2 regions of the Halobacillus sp. AWH4_228 genome follow, and region 1 is predicted to be linked to the other one. Evidence: riboswitches for the same ligand, from Rfam matches in the RefSeq annotation. Region 1 holds a riboswitch; the other holds the start of a gene.
What was found. A riboswitch is a leader RNA that binds a small molecule or an ion and turns the genes downstream of it on or off. The one in region 1 is predicted to bind lysine.

Region 1 (7,544 bases):
AGGGGGTTTTACTGGAGCCGGATCAAACCATTTACTTTGCCCGCTACCTGGACTGGGTGGTCACGACCCCTCTCCTGCTGCTGGCGCTTGCATTGACAGCGATGTTTTACGAGCCGAAAAAAGATAAGGCCCTGATCGGCGGTCTGATTACAGCCGATGTGTTTATGATCTTAACCGGACTGATCGCTGATTTTTCGAACGATACGCTGAAATACGTCTGGTACGGACTTGGAATAGCCGCCCTTTTCATTGTTTTGTATATCATCTGGTATCCCCTGCGGAAGATGGCTGCCAAGAGCGGGGATGGTCTGAAACGTCATTATGGGCGGATGGCCGCCTACTTGACGTCTTTCTGGGTGCTCTATCCGACGGCGTGGGTTCTCGGCCCTTCAGGTGTAGGGGCATTTGAAGAAGTCATGGAGATTACAGCATTCATCGTGCTACCAATCCTCTCCAAGCTTGGGTTTACGCTGCTTGATTTAAGAGGGCTCCGCAGGTTGAGAACCCCCGGCGTGGACGCCTGACGACCTGTTCCACGTGAAACACATCCAGAAACAGGGAAACACCCATGACAAGTGTCATATAAAAGTGCTGACGTTTATGTCTTCTGATACGTCTCCTTTTCCCCTATTGTTAGAATTACGAATTACTACGAAGGAGTCGTTACGATGGATAAGGAGAAAGAAAAAGAGCTGAAGAAAAGCGTCGCCCGCTTTGCAGAACCAGATCGAAACGCCGGCATCCGCCAGCTGATCAATACACTCGTTCCATTTCTAATCATATGGGCCGCAGCCTATCTAAGCATGGCTGTCTCCCCTTGGCTCGCCGGCGGACTCGGTGTGCTTGCCGGAGGTTTTGTCGTCCGTCTGTTTATCATTTTTCACGACTGTACCCACCAGTCCTTTTTCAAAAATAAAAAGGCCAACCGCGTGATCGGGACGATTACAGGGATCCTGACGCTGTTCCCTTTCGATAAGTGGAAGCGGAGCCACTCCATCCACCACGCGACAAGCGGCAACCTCGATAAGCGTGGAACAGGTGATATCTGGGTCATGACCGTAGATGAATATGTACAAGCGTCCTTCAAAGAACGCCTCATCTACCGTCTGTACCGAAACCCTGTCATCATGTTTGGTCTGGGACCGATTTATTTGTTCCTCGTGTCCAACCGTTTCAACCGCAAGGGCGCAAAGCGAAAAGAGCGTGTGAACACCCACGTGACAACGGCTGCTGCCGCATTGATATACGGAATGATCATCTGGATGGCCGGATGGGAAGCCTTCCTGATTGTACAGCTGCCGATCCTTTATATATCCGGTGCACTGGGCATCTGGTTGTTTTACGTCCAGCACCAGTTTGAAGATTCCTATTTTGAAGAGGAATCCGAGTGGAATTTCGTAAAAGCAGCTGTTGATGGAAGCTCTTATTATAAACTTCCGAAAGTCCTGCAGTGGATTTCCGGCAACATCGGCTTTCACCATGTGCACCACTTGAGCCCGAGGGTTCCCAACTATGCACTGGAAAAAGCACATGATGCAACACCGCCGCTCCAGTATGCAACAACAATCACGCTGAAAACGAGTCTTGAGTCCATCAAATTCCGGCTCTATGACACCGAGAACAAAACGTTCCGGACGTTCAGGGAAGTCCAGCCGCTCTTGAAGAAGAAAGCAAGTGCAGCGGTTTCCAGCCGCGTGCAGAATGAAAGTTGATTCAAAGCCCATTCGTTGAGAATGGGCTTTTTCCTTCATGACAGCCGCCCGAATTTCCCATATGCTAGACACAGGAGGTAGCGTTCATGCAGAAGTGGTATCATATTATCCCAAAAAACACAGGACTCAGCATATACGTCTGGATCATCTTTTGTATCCTGCCGTTTTTCTTTATCTTCCGGGCATCTTCCATTTACGAAATTTTGACCGGACTTCTTCTCGTCTTCATTTTCTTTCTGGCCTATCGGTTTTCATTCGTATCGGACAGCCGTCTCGTTTATCTGTGGGTCAGCGTTGAGATGGCGATCAGTCTTGGAATGACCTTGTTGTTCGGCTACATTTACTTTTCCTTGTTCCTGGCTTTTTTCATCGGGAACATCCGTCACTTCGGAGGGTTTCTTTCTTTATATATTGTTCACCTGACTCTTACACTTGCAACGATCGCCTACACTTTCGTGCAGCAGCTGGATTCGATTTTTCCGAACCTTCCATTTATCATCATTACCGTCATCGGGGTGATCCTGCTGCCTTTCACTGTCCGTTACCGCAACCAGCAGCAGGATCTTGAAAATAAGCTGGAGGACGCCAACCAGCGGATTTCCCAGCTTATGGTGATTGAAGAGCGGGAACGAATTGCCCGTGACCTCCACGACACACTCGGGCAGAAACTGTCCATGATCGGATTGAAAAGTGACCTCGCCGCCAAGCTGATGACGGCCAAGCCGGACAAAGCGCAGAAAGAAGTGGAGGATATCCAGCAAACCGCCCGCAACGCTCTCAAGGAGGTCCGGGAGATGGTTTCCAACATGCGGGGAATGAAATTGAAAGATGAACTGATCCGGGTGCAGCAGATCATCGAAGCTGCGGAAATGAAGTTCACCTATGAAGGAAACCTAGGGAATACTTCCATCCCTGCCTTAACGGAAAATGTTCTCAGCATGTGCCTGAAGGAAGCCGCCACCAATATCGTCAAACACAGCCGGGCCACCCATTGTCACGTCCAGATTGCAGCCTCTGCCATGGAGTTGACGGTCACCATCGAAGATGACGGCATCGGCCTTCCGGAAACGATGGACCCGTTCCAGGGACACGGCCTGCAGGGAATGCGGGAACGACTGGAGTTTGTAAATGGACGGCTTGATTTGGAAAGTGACCAGGGAACGAAACTGACCCTGCACATTCCCACAGTCATTCAGCAAGGGAAAAAGGAGGAACTCTTATGATTCAAATTGTCATTGCCGAGGATCAGCGCATGCTGCTCGGTGCACTCGGGGCGCTGCTTGATTTAGAAGAGGACATGGAAGTCGTCGGCCAGGCTTCCAACGGTGAAGAAGCCTGCAGCCTCGTCCGCCGTCTGAAACCGGATATCTGCATCATGGATATTGAGATGCCGGTCAAAGATGGGCTGGATGCCGCGGAAGAGTTGTATGAGGAGCCCTGCAAAGTGATCATCCTGACGACTTTTGCCCGTCCCGGTTATTTTGACCGTGCCAGAAGAGCAGGCGTCAGCGGCTATTTGTTGAAAGACAGTCCAAGTGAAGACCTGGCAACAGCCATACGTAAAATTACAGCCGGACAGCGCATCTTCGACCCTGAGCTCGTCGACCTTGCCTTCGCCGATCAAAACCCGCTCACAGAACGGGAGCGGGAAGTGATGCAGCTGATGGCGGACGGCCGAAATACGAAGGACATATCTAAAGCTTTGTTCATTACCCCCGGAACCGTCCGGAACTATGTATCTGTCATTCTGGAGAAGCTGGAGGTTTCCAACCGGATTGAAGCGATTTCCATATTCAAGGAGAAAGGCTGGTACAAAGGACAGCGCTGACGACGAGAACCGGCGTCACCAGTGTCTGTATACAGATATATGTAAAAAAGAGGGTGGTCTTCTGCATACCGGAGGATTCCCCTTTTTTTAATAGAGAGAACTTCAGTCCAGTTCGCGAAGCTCCCTGAAGCGCACATAGACAAAGAGGACATACAGCGTAACAAGTACAGATCCCCCGGCCATGATTTGATGGATCGGCACTCCTGCCGCCAGTATAAGAGAGGTCACGCCGTAGCTCACTGGAACGAGACCCATCGATGCAAGCGAAACAAGACCCATCACCCTGCCCATCATTTTTTCTTCAATGAAACTTTGAAGCACAGAGATGACCGGGATGTTGCAGATAGAGAGACAACATCCGAAGACGACGAGGCACCCAAGGCTGAACCATACCCCTTCTGTGAAGCTTAAAGCGAAAAAAGCGGCTCCGGCAGCCATGAGGGCGGTGAGACTCGTTTTCCCTCTTCTTCTTTTCAAATTAAGGATACCGATGACTACAGATCCGAGCAGCATTCCCACTGCCAGACCTGCCTCAAGAAAGCTGAAGTCAAGGGCCGTGCCATTCAGACGCTGCTTCACAAAGAGAGGCAGCCCCATCGTCATCGGCCCGACCATGAACAGATTCAATAAAATGCTCATTCCGATAATCAAGGAAAGCACACGCGAGTTTTTGACGTAGCGCACGCCTGCCTTGAAAGAGTCCCAGAACGCTTCCTCCTTCTCTCCGGCTTTCTTCTCTTCCTCCACCTTCATAAGAAAAATAAACAGACTTCCGGTAAACAGCATCCCAGCGGTGACCGTGAATACGAGCGCATAACTGCCAAAGGAAACGAGAATGCCTGCCACCATAGGCGCTAGAATGAACGACGTCTGGTTCGTCATTTGAATCACTGAATTTCCACGGGTCAATTGATCCCTGGAAATGATTGACGGTAGAACCGCCCCCTCTGCTGCCCAGAAGAACGCATCTAAAATACCAAAAGCAAACGCAAAGCCGACGAATGTCCAAAGACTGATGTCCCCGAAGAAATACCAGCAGACGAGTCCTGTTAACAGCACCCCCCGCGTGAAATCGGACAGGAACATCAGTTTCGTCCGGCTGAACCGGTCGGCGATTGTTCCACTGACAATCATAAAGACCAGCCGTGGAATACTTGCTGCCACGTACAGCACACCGAGCGAAGCTTCCAGACGAAGCTCATGGACGACATACCAGCTTTGAGTAAATAAAAAGAACGAAATACCGAAACTGGACAACAAGGCCGCTCCCCATAACAGGAGAAAATTTCTATTTCGAAAAATGGAACGCTGTTCTGCCAACGGTGTATCTTTAGAAACGGTAATGGATGAACCGGACATGACTATCCCCACCTTTTTTGTAAGTTCCTTTAAGTGTAAGGAATATCCATGTCCTTCTCGATGTGCCCGGGATGGATTCTTCCTCCGCCTGCAGACGGATTTTATAAAAGGCTCTGTTATTGCTCGGTGTTGTTATTTAACATATGAGCTCCTATCACCCCTTTCTGTCATGGGATTTGTAGGAGGCGGGCTTGGGAATGACTCCCTTTCCGCGGGGTACCGTGGGGTACCGTGAGCCTCCTCAAACTTCGTTCCCCGCGGAAAGCGGACGGTTTTCCCTGCCATCCCATGCTCTGAGTAAACAACGGACCGGACCCTTAATTCCAGACGGAGACGATTTAGTAATCGTTTAAAATATCAACAACAGACTTTAACAGAGCTTTATAAAAAAGATGAGTCGGACATCGGTGCCTGGCGACCATTTTTGTCGAATAGCATGATTTTAGCACTTCCCTGTTGTAAGCAGGCGTTAATTTTGGTACTATTTTTATTAACTAAATAGTTTCTTATTTCAAATTTCATTTGAAGTAAGGATAGAGGTGCAATGACAAGAGTACGCATGTGGAGGAGAATGAGATCCATGGAGGCATGCGGAAAGGGGAAATTGCCGAAGTGTACGGACTCTCATGGTCCTGAAGCTGGGTCTGATGCTCAACAGGCACAGAACTGTCATATAGGAAACTATATGGAGGGCTATCTTACGCAGGAACGGTATAAAAGTTTCTACGGCAGCATCGAAGCCCTTGATGCTGTCGTTTTTGATTTTACTGCCGTATGGCCCTCACGACCTCGAACGTACAAAATACAAGAAAAGGTGTGAGGTTAATGAACTTCGGGCAAGTACTGACAGCGATGGTGACCCCTTTTGACAACGACGAGAATATGGACCTGGAAGCAACGGGAGCTTTAGTCAACCACTTGATCGAGAACGGCAGTGACGGCCTGGTTGTCGGTGGGACGACCGGTGAATCCCCGACACTGACAACGGATGAAAAACTCCAGCTGTTTGAACACGTGGTAGAAGTTGTAAACGGCCGCGTCCCGGTCATCGCCGGTACAGGATCCAATAACACCCGCGCATCCATTGAATTGACGAAAAAAGCCGAACAGACAGGCGTGGATGCCATCATGCTTGTGGCTCCTTATTACAACAAGCCGACACAGGAAGGACTGTACCAGCACTTCTCAAAAATTGCCGCAGCCACTTCCCTTCCGGTCATGCTGTACAACATTCCGGGACGCAGTGTCGTCAACATGGAACCGGAAACGATTATCCGCCTTTCTGAAATTGACAACATCGTTTCCGTAAAAGAAGCGAGCGGTGACCTGGAAGCCGCGGCGGAAATCATCCGTGAAACAGACCGTGACTTTTCGGTATACAGCGGGGAAGATTCCAACACCCTTCCGTTTGTCGCCATCGGAGGAACCGGCATCGTCTCCGTCTCCTCCCATATCATCGGGAATGAGATGCAGCAGATGATTCAGAGTTTCAGAGAAGGAGACGCCCCATTTGCCGCGCGTCTTCATCAAAAGCTTCTCCCTGTCATGCACGCTGTTTTCTCAGCGCCGAGTCCCTCCCCGGTCAAGGCGGTGTTGAATGAAATGGGCGTTCATACCGGAGGCGTCCGCCTCCCGCTCCTTCCCTTAACGGAAGAAGAGACCGCCCGCGTCATGGAGACCTACAACAGTCTTCAGCCTAAAGAAGCACCAAAAGCCCATATGGTCGGTTGACAGAAAAAAGGCTGCCGGGAACATGTTCCCGGCAGCCTTTTTCTGCTTTCTTATACTTCGATGGTCCAACCGAAGCTGTCTTCTTTTCTTCCACGCTGAATGCCTGTAATCGTATCATACAGCTCCTGGGAGAGCGCACCGATTTCGTGGTCGTTGATCACCATTTTCTTCCCAAGCCAGTTCAACTCACCGACGGGAGAAATGACGGCCGCAGTTCCAGTTCCGAACGCTTCCTCCAGTTTTCCCTGTTCATACGCTTCATACAACTCTTCAATAGAGATGCGGCGTTCGGTCACTGGAATGTCCCATTCTTTCAGTACTTCAATGATTGATGTTCGTGTAATCCCCTGCAGAATGCTTCCGCTCAAAGCAGGGGTCACAATTTCCCCATCGATTTTAAAGAAGATGTTCATGCTGCCGACTTCTTCAATGTAGCGCTTTTCCACACCATCCAGCCAAAGGACGTCAGCATTGCCTTCCTTCGCTGCCTTCGCCTGGGCCTGATAGCCGGACGAATAGTTACCGGCGGTTTTAGCCATTCCGGTTCCGCCTTTGACGGCTCTTGTGAACTGGTCTTCCACATTAATGGTAACCGGCTTGATTCCTCCGGAGAAGTACGGACCGACCGGTGACATGATGATCATGAGCTTATACGATTTGGACGGAGCAACAGCGAGGCTCGGTTCCGTAGCGATGATGAACGGACGGATGTATAGCGAAGTTCCCTCAAATTCCGGTACCCAGTCCTTTTCCAGAGCGACAAGCTCCTTCAAGTAGCCCAGTACCTCGGCTTCATCGACAGGTGGGATGCTGAGACGGTCACCGGATAGGTTCAGGCGCTCAAAGTTCTTTTCCGGACGGAACAGCAGGACACGTCCGTCGTCTGTCCGGTAGGCTTTCAATCCTTCAAATAC
Region 2 (7,544 bases), 820 kb from region 1:
ACGTCATCGACCATCGTTTCCAAATCCATCTCCAAGCATGGTGGTAAAGTAACCTACCGCGGAATCGTGCAGTTCGGCCGTAAAGCCGAAGGCGCTCGTTCCAACGTTGAGTGTGATACGCTCATTATGGATAACGAATCTACGTCAGATACGATTCCATACAACGAAATCATGAACGAGAACATCTCTCTTGAGCACGAAGCGAAAGTTTCCAAAGTTTCTGAAGAGCAGCTGTTCTACTTGATGAGCCGTGGTGTTTCTGAAGAGGAAGCAACAGAAATGATCGTGATGGGCTTCATCGAGCCATTCACGAAAGAACTTCCAATGGAATATGCCGTTGAGATGAACCGCCTGATCAAATTTGAAATGGAAGGTTCCATCGGTTAATCGAATACAGAAGCCGCACAGATCCCGTTCTGTGCGGCTTTTTTTTGTGGGCAGACACAGAATGGAGAAGCAGAAGCGGGCAGGATGTTTTATGAATAGAAAACATGATACTATAATATTATCTATAATGAGTTGAGGAAGGTCCCTTATGTTTCTTTTAATGTTTTTGATTGGTGTTGTGACGGCTTTAGTGGGGAGCATCGCCGGCCTCGGCGGCGGTGTTATTTTAGTGCCTGTGCTCCTCTTTTTGGCCGATCATCTTCCAGCCTTTGACTGGGTGAGCCCCCAGTCCATCGTTGGAGTTTCACTGGTCGTTATGATTTTCACCGGTATGTCGTCGACGATTTCGTATATCCGGCATAACCGGGTGGATAAAAAAATCGGCTTTATCTTTTTATATGGAAGTATTCCTGGAGGCATCTTCGGTTCCTGGCTGAATCAATTTTTTAAAACAGACGGGTTCTCTTTGTTTTTTGGGATTGTAATGATACTCGTTTCTCTCTTGTTTTTTATTCCGAGGAGACCACCGGGCACACCGTTGTTCACAAGCGGGATTAAAAGAGAGAGAACAATAAATGGACAAACGTACACTTATCAAATGCCTGTATGGCTCGGGCTGTCCTTGTCTTTTGCTGTTGGCATGCTCTCGGGTCTGCTCGGCATCGGCGGCGGTTCTTTGATGGTGCCTGCGATGATTCTGCTGTTGAATATTCCCCCGCATATCGCGACGGCTACATCGATGTTTATGATTTTCTTTGCCAGCATCACGAGTTCAGCCACCCACGTTGCAATGGGGCATGTGGACTGGGGCGTCACGCTCTGGTTTATTCCAGGGGCCTATGCAGGAGGGATGCTTGGAGCTGAAATCAACCGTCACCTGAACGGGAAAGCAGTGGAATGGTTCTTAAGGATTCTGCTGATTATGATAGGGATACGCTTAATCTGGCAAGGGTTAGGGTGAGGAGACTGATGATGAAGGAAAAACTGCACGTATACTATACAAGTGATCTTCATAGTCACTTTGAGAATTGGCCCCAGATTGTCGGCTATTTTCGAGAGAAGAAAAAAATCCATGATCAAAAAGGGGAAGACTACTGGCTGTTGGATAACGGCGATCACGTCGACCGTTTTCATCCTATAACCGAAGGATTGATGGGCAAGGGAAACGTTGACCTATTGAATCAGGCTGGTTATTCCGTAGCGACCCTTGGAAATAACGAAGGGATTACACTTGCCAAAGAGGACCTTCATAAACTCTATGACGAAGCGGACTTTCACGTGGTCTGTGCCAACCTGGAGTGTTTGGAATCTCCTGCACCGGAATGGCTCAAACCGTATCATATCCTCCACTCCAGCCGAGGCACGAAGGTAGCCGTCATTGGTTTGACGGCCCCTTTCCAAGCCTTTTATCAGAAACTTGGCTGGGACGTCCATTCACCATATGACTGGCTGGATAAGCTGCTGCCGGAAGTGAAGGAAAAAGCAGACATCGTCGTTCTATTATCCCACCTCGGGATCAATGAAGATGAAGAGATCGCACGAAGGTACAATGGAATTGATCTCATTATCGGAGGCCACACGCATCACCTTTTTCAAAACGGCGAGCATGTAGAAGGTACGCTGTTGACAGCCGCTGGGAAGCACGGCACCCATCTCGGGGAGGTGCTGTTGGAATGGGATTGCGAGGCCGGTGAAATCACCAGGAAAGAAGCTTATGCGGTCCCTACAGAGCAGATGAGAAAAGACGATCAGGTGACCGAATACTTAAGGTGGATCCGCGGGGAGGCTGTACGCCGTCTGGAAACCCCTGTAGCCTATTTGAAAGAGCCGATGCATATTGCCTGGTTCCAGGACAGTCCGCTTATGTCCAGACTTACGGAGCAGCTCCGCACATGGACTTCATCTGATATAGCCATGTTGAATGCTGGCGTTCTTCTGGACCATCTGCCGGCCGGGGATATTACGTATGAGGACGTTCACCGGATCTGTCCGCATCCGATGAATCCATGCAGGGTGGAGTTAAGAGGAGATGAACTTCTTGAAGTCATCCGGGCGGCTCATACGAAGAAGCTGACGGAAATCCGTCTGAAAGGGTTCGGTTTCAGAGGAGAAGTTATAGGCAGAATGGTTTTTGCCGGCGTTGATATTGAACGACGGCAGGATGAGGACGGAGAAGAGCGTGTCGTTCAAGTGCTGTACAAAGGCAAGCCTGTGGAATACGATCAGACGTACAGCTTTGCTACAGCAGACACATTTACGTTCGGTCGTTTCTTCCCGGAAATTGCTTATGCAGAAACGAAGCAGTATTTTATGCCGGAACTCTTAAGGGATTTACTGAAAAAAGAACTGAAAAAATAAAATGATCCCCCTGCCGGGAAAGAAAGCGGCAGGGGGATTATTTTATTGTCTTCTTGTGCTGTATGAGATGTATAAAGATATCCTGTATTTCTGCGAAAGGGACTATCTTTGGTGATTAGAGAAAGGGCGCTCCTCATATATATAGAGGGGGAGGGTGCCTGTATGCCTAAAAACCGAGTGACTAAACGATCCACCATAGGCAGGCGGATTGTCATCAGCCTGTTGTTTTTCGCCTTTTTCACGGTGCTGAGTCTCTGGTATATCAACAGAGGGGTGACGCCGGCGCTGGTCGAGATTGCTGAAACAAAAGCCCAGCAGCTGGCAAGAGATGCCATTAATGAAGCTGTAAGCAAACAGATTGCAGAAGACCTGCAATTTAATGACTTGGTTAAGATGGAAAAAGATGATCAGGGAAATGTCGTTTATATGGGATGGAACTCTGTGCTTGTCAACCGAGCTCTCCGGGATACAACCATCAGGGTCCAAAATTTCCTGAAGCGGATGGAGCTTGGTGAACTGCCGATGGAAGATACGACACTGGAACCGGACCTCGACCCGGATCGGACTCCGGAAGAGCAGGGGGAACAGCCCGCAACACTCATTGAACTTCCGATTGGGATGGCTACCAACAACAGTCTGCTTGCCAACCTTGGACCCAAGGTGCCTGTACAGCTGCGTGTCATTGGAGATGTTCAGTCTGAAGTAGATATTGAAATGACGGAATACGGAATCAATGCCGCCTTGTTTGAATTGACCATCCACTTTGAGGTAAATGTTCGAATCGTCATCCCTTTTTCCACAGAAACGACGGTCGTCACCAACAATATTCCAATCGACCAGGCTACGATTCTCGGGGAAGTACCGGAATATTTCGGAGGCATGTCCGGAGGTGACGGCGGGAACCCTTCGTTCTCCCTTCCTATGGAGCCCTTGCAATAATGGCCGGTCACTGATACAATACCAAAGAACTGAATATGCGTGACCTTATCAGATCGGTGAGGTAGAGGCGCAGGCATCATGAGTAGCTGATGGGAGTTTGACAAGCCGGGATCATTAGTGAAAGGGAAGGCCTGCCGAAGTGTGGCTGAACACGTCAAGTTTTGACACGCTGGTGTATACCTGAAGAAGGCATACACTGTCATGCATGCTTTTGGGTGCATGGGGCGCTACTGATCGAAATGGAGGATAATCAAGTTGTCTGCAGACAGTGATGGATTATTTTCTGTCATTGTTTTTTTATTTTATTCCTCATTTTATACCCACCAGTAGCCTTCCATTCCCGTAACATCAAGATATACGGAGGGGAAACACATGGAAGGAACCATCTTTTCTTTAGTTCCAGCAATACTTATGCTTATCCTTGTCTTAGTCACAAGGCGCGTCATCTTGTCCCTTGGGATAGGGATTATCGTCGGAGCATTCATGCTCACACAAATGGATATTGGAGCAGGTCTGGGCTTGATCTGGTCTATATTTGCCGGTATTTTCGTCAGCGAAGGGGCGTTAAACACAGGGAATCTGTATCTCTTGTCCTTTTTATTTCTGCTCGGAGTCGCCACAGCCTTTATGACGGCCTCCGGAGGCAGCCGCGCTTTCGGTAAATGGGCTGTTGAAAGGATCCGGACGAGAAAAGGGGCCAAGCTCGTTCCGTCCATTCTAGGTATCATCATTTTTATTGATGACTACTTTAATGCTCTTGCAGTCGGACAGGTCGCACGTCCTGTAACAGACCGCTATAAAGTATCCAGAGCCAAACTGGCCTACTATATAGACTCCACTTCAGCGCCGATTACGGTCATATCACCGATATCCAGCTGGGGAGCTTATATTATCGGAACGATTGGAAGCATTCTTGCAGCCAATGAGATTTCGAACTATCAGGCTTTTGAAGCTTTTGTTCTTATGATCCCGGCAAACTTCTATGTATTTGCAGCACTGCTTCTTGTATTTTTGACGATTTATCTGCGTCTGGATATTGGTCCGATGAAAACGCACGAAAACAGAGCCAAGGATACAGGCGAGCTTCACAACCCGGATAGAGGGGATGTGCCCGGCGACTTGAACAATGAATTCAAGGAGCATGACAACGGGAAGATTTCCCACTTAATCTGGCCGATTGTAACGTTGATCATCGGTACAGTAGGAATGATGGTTTATACAGGAATTCAAAGTTCAGAAGGAACCGCGGATATCCTTTCCATCTTTGCTAACACAAACGTAAACATTTCCTTGTTTGCCGGAGGGATCATTTCCGTAGTCACAGCCCTGCTTTTATATGTCGGGCAGCCGTCACCGAAATCCGGTTTGCTGCACGTATTTCTACAAGGGTTTAAAGCGATGCTGCCGGCGATCTACATTCTGATTGCTGCCTGGATGATCGGCGACATTATCAGCCGCCTGCAGACAGGGGAATATCTCGCCCAGCAGTTCAGTCAGGCGGATGTGAACATCGCCTATCTTCCGCTGATCATCTTTCTGTTATCCGGTTTTATGGCCTTATCTACAGGAACGTCCTGGGGAACTTTCGGAATTATGCTTCCGATCGCTGGAGAAATTGCTGCTGTCACCGATCCAGCATTCCTTCTTCCAGCCCTTTCAGCCGTTCTCGCTGGTTCTGTGTTCGGTGATCACTGTTCACCGATTTCCGATACGACGATCCTTTCGTCCACAGGAGCGGGAGCCAACCACATTGATCACGTATTGACCCAGCTGCCATATGCCATCATTGCAGCTGTGGCTGCCTCGGTCGGTTATGTTGTGCTGGGCCTTACAGGACAGGTTTGGGTGCCGCTGCTGCTGTCCCTTATCATTGTTCTCATCACAGCTCTGGTCATTCACAAACTGAATCCCGAAAAAAGATAGAAAAAATGATGAGTTGAAAAGAGGGGGAACTTCTGTTAAACAGGAGTTCCTCCTCTTTATTTATTATCTCTTTACAAGCTGTAAGGCAGAGAAAGCATGCCTCTGTCTATTTCATTCCTAAGTCCTAAGACTTCCTGATCTGGTATTTTCTGAAAATTTTAAAAATATTTTGACAAGCCTATGCGCTGCCGTTATAATTTAAAACAGAATAATCAGAAAAATAAAAAATGAGGGACATTTATCACCGTTCCTCTCAGGGAGGTCTTTCACATGGAAAATCGCGCACAATGGGGTACACGTGCCGGATTTATCCTGGCAGCCGTAGGTTCTGCCATTGGTTTGGGGAACATTTGGCGTTTTCCAGCTGTTGCTTATGAAAATGGAGGAGGAGCATTTTTTATTCCTTACTTGTTCGCTCTTCTAACCGCAGGTATTCCTCTATTGATCATGGAGTTTACCATCGGTCATAAGTACCGTGGATCTGCACCGTTGTCCTTTTTCCGGATGAGCAGAAAAGCAGAGTGGATCGGCTGGTGGGGTGTGCTGGTCGCGTTTGTTATTTCCACTTATTATGCGGTCATTATCGGCTGGGCCATTTCATACAGTGTGTTTTCGTTCAATTTATCATGGGGTGATGATACCGAAGGCTTTTTGTTCAGTGACTACCTTCAGTTATCTGTGAATCCCGGCGAGACCGGAAGCCTCGTCCCCGGTGTACTGATTCCTCTGCTTATTGTGTGGGCGATTACACTTGGAGTTCTATTCAAGGGAGTTAAAAAGGGAATTGAGACTGCGAACAAAATCTTCATTCCTACACTTGTCGTCCTTTTCATGATCATTGTTATACGAGCCCTTACACTTCCGGGAGCAGCACAGGGGCTGCAGGCTTTCTTCGAACCGAATTTCTCAGCGATTATGGACAGTTCGGTATGGGTCGCCGCCTATGGACAGATTTTCTTCAGTCTTTCTATTGCTTTTGCTATTATGATTACTTATTCCAGTTACCTTCCGAAAAAATCGGATATTACAAATAACGCGTTTATTGCCGGTTTCAGTAATTCAGGTTTTGAACTGCTTGCTGGTATCGGAGTATTCGCTGCCCTTGGCTTCATGGCTTCCCAGAGTGGAGTGCCTGTAAACGAAGTCGTTAGCGGCGGGGTGGGACTTGCCTTTGTTGTCTTCCCACAGATCATTAATGAATTTCCAGCATTGAATGGATTGTTCGGATTTTTGTTCTTCCTTTCACTCGTGCTGGCCGGATTGTCTTCCTTGATTTCCATTTCGGAGACATACGTAGCCGGGATCAGCGAGAAATTTGGAATTTCCAGAACGAAGGCAGTCGCTTTCGGCGGCGGAACAGCAGCCGTTATCTCTCTGTTGTTTGCTACGCAGGGCGGATTGTTCTTCCTGGATGCTGCTGACTATTTCATCAACCAGTTTGGTGTCGCTTTCGTCGGGCTTGTAGAAGTCGTAGTCATTGCCTGGTTCCTTCGTAAGCTCAATGATTTTCAGTCGCACGCTAATGAAATATCCGATATCCGTCTCGGAACATGGTGGAAAGTGTCCCTTGGACTTATTACACCACTCGTACTTGGATATATGATGTTCGACCTGTTTAAAACGAACCTGGCGAAAGAGTTCGACACAGAAACAGGAAACTACGAAGGATACGCAGATGGGTTCATTCTTTTCGGTGGCTGGTTTGTGGCAGCGTTCGCCCTCATTGTCGGAGTGTTGATGATGTTTAAACGCTGGAACGCCAAAGCTTTCGAAGAGGAAAAAAAGGAGGTAAGCTGACATGACAGCAGGTGCAGTAATTACCATGGTTATCGGAATGGTTGTCATCTGGGGAGGTCTGGCAGCGAGCATTACGAACGCTGTGAAAAAAGCTAAATAATCAAAGGCGCCGCATCTGCGGCGCCTTTTAGTTTGTGCCA

Region 2: another riboswitch for lysine. It lies ahead of ACXADP_RS06245 (Na+/H+ antiporter NhaC family protein); the one in region 1 lies ahead of dapA (4-hydroxy-tetrahydrodipicolinate synthase).

The regions. Positions count from the first base shown of each region.
Region 1 covers NZ_JBSWTE010000001.1:447,289-454,832, reverse strand. Annotated here, with positions in the region: gene ACXADP_RS02365 (bacteriorhodopsin) at 1-524, shown strand, start outside; gene desA (Delta(5) desaturase DesA) at 669-1,712, shown strand; gene ACXADP_RS02355 (ATP-binding protein) at 1,799-2,935, shown strand; gene ACXADP_RS02350 (response regulator transcription factor) at 2,932-3,540, shown strand; gene ACXADP_RS02345 (MFS transporter) at 3,643-4,899, opposite strand; lysine riboswitch at 5,426-5,603, shown strand; gene dapA (4-hydroxy-tetrahydrodipicolinate synthase) at 5,725-6,630, shown strand; gene ACXADP_RS02335 (branched-chain amino acid aminotransferase) at 6,681-7,544, opposite strand, start outside.
Region 2 covers NZ_JBSWTE010000001.1:1,267,303-1,274,846, forward strand. Annotated here, with positions in the region: gene sufB (Fe-S cluster assembly protein SufB) at 1-387, shown strand, start outside; gene ACXADP_RS06230 (sulfite exporter TauE/SafE family protein) at 536-1,348, shown strand; gene ACXADP_RS06235 (bifunctional metallophosphatase/5'-nucleotidase) at 1,360-2,745, shown strand; gene yunB (sporulation protein YunB) at 2,908-3,684, shown strand; lysine riboswitch at 3,739-3,922, shown strand; gene ACXADP_RS06245 (Na+/H+ antiporter NhaC family protein) at 4,057-5,607, shown strand; gene ACXADP_RS06250 (sodium-dependent transporter) at 5,878-7,404, shown strand; gene ACXADP_RS06255 (MetS family NSS transporter small subunit) at 7,406-7,504, shown strand.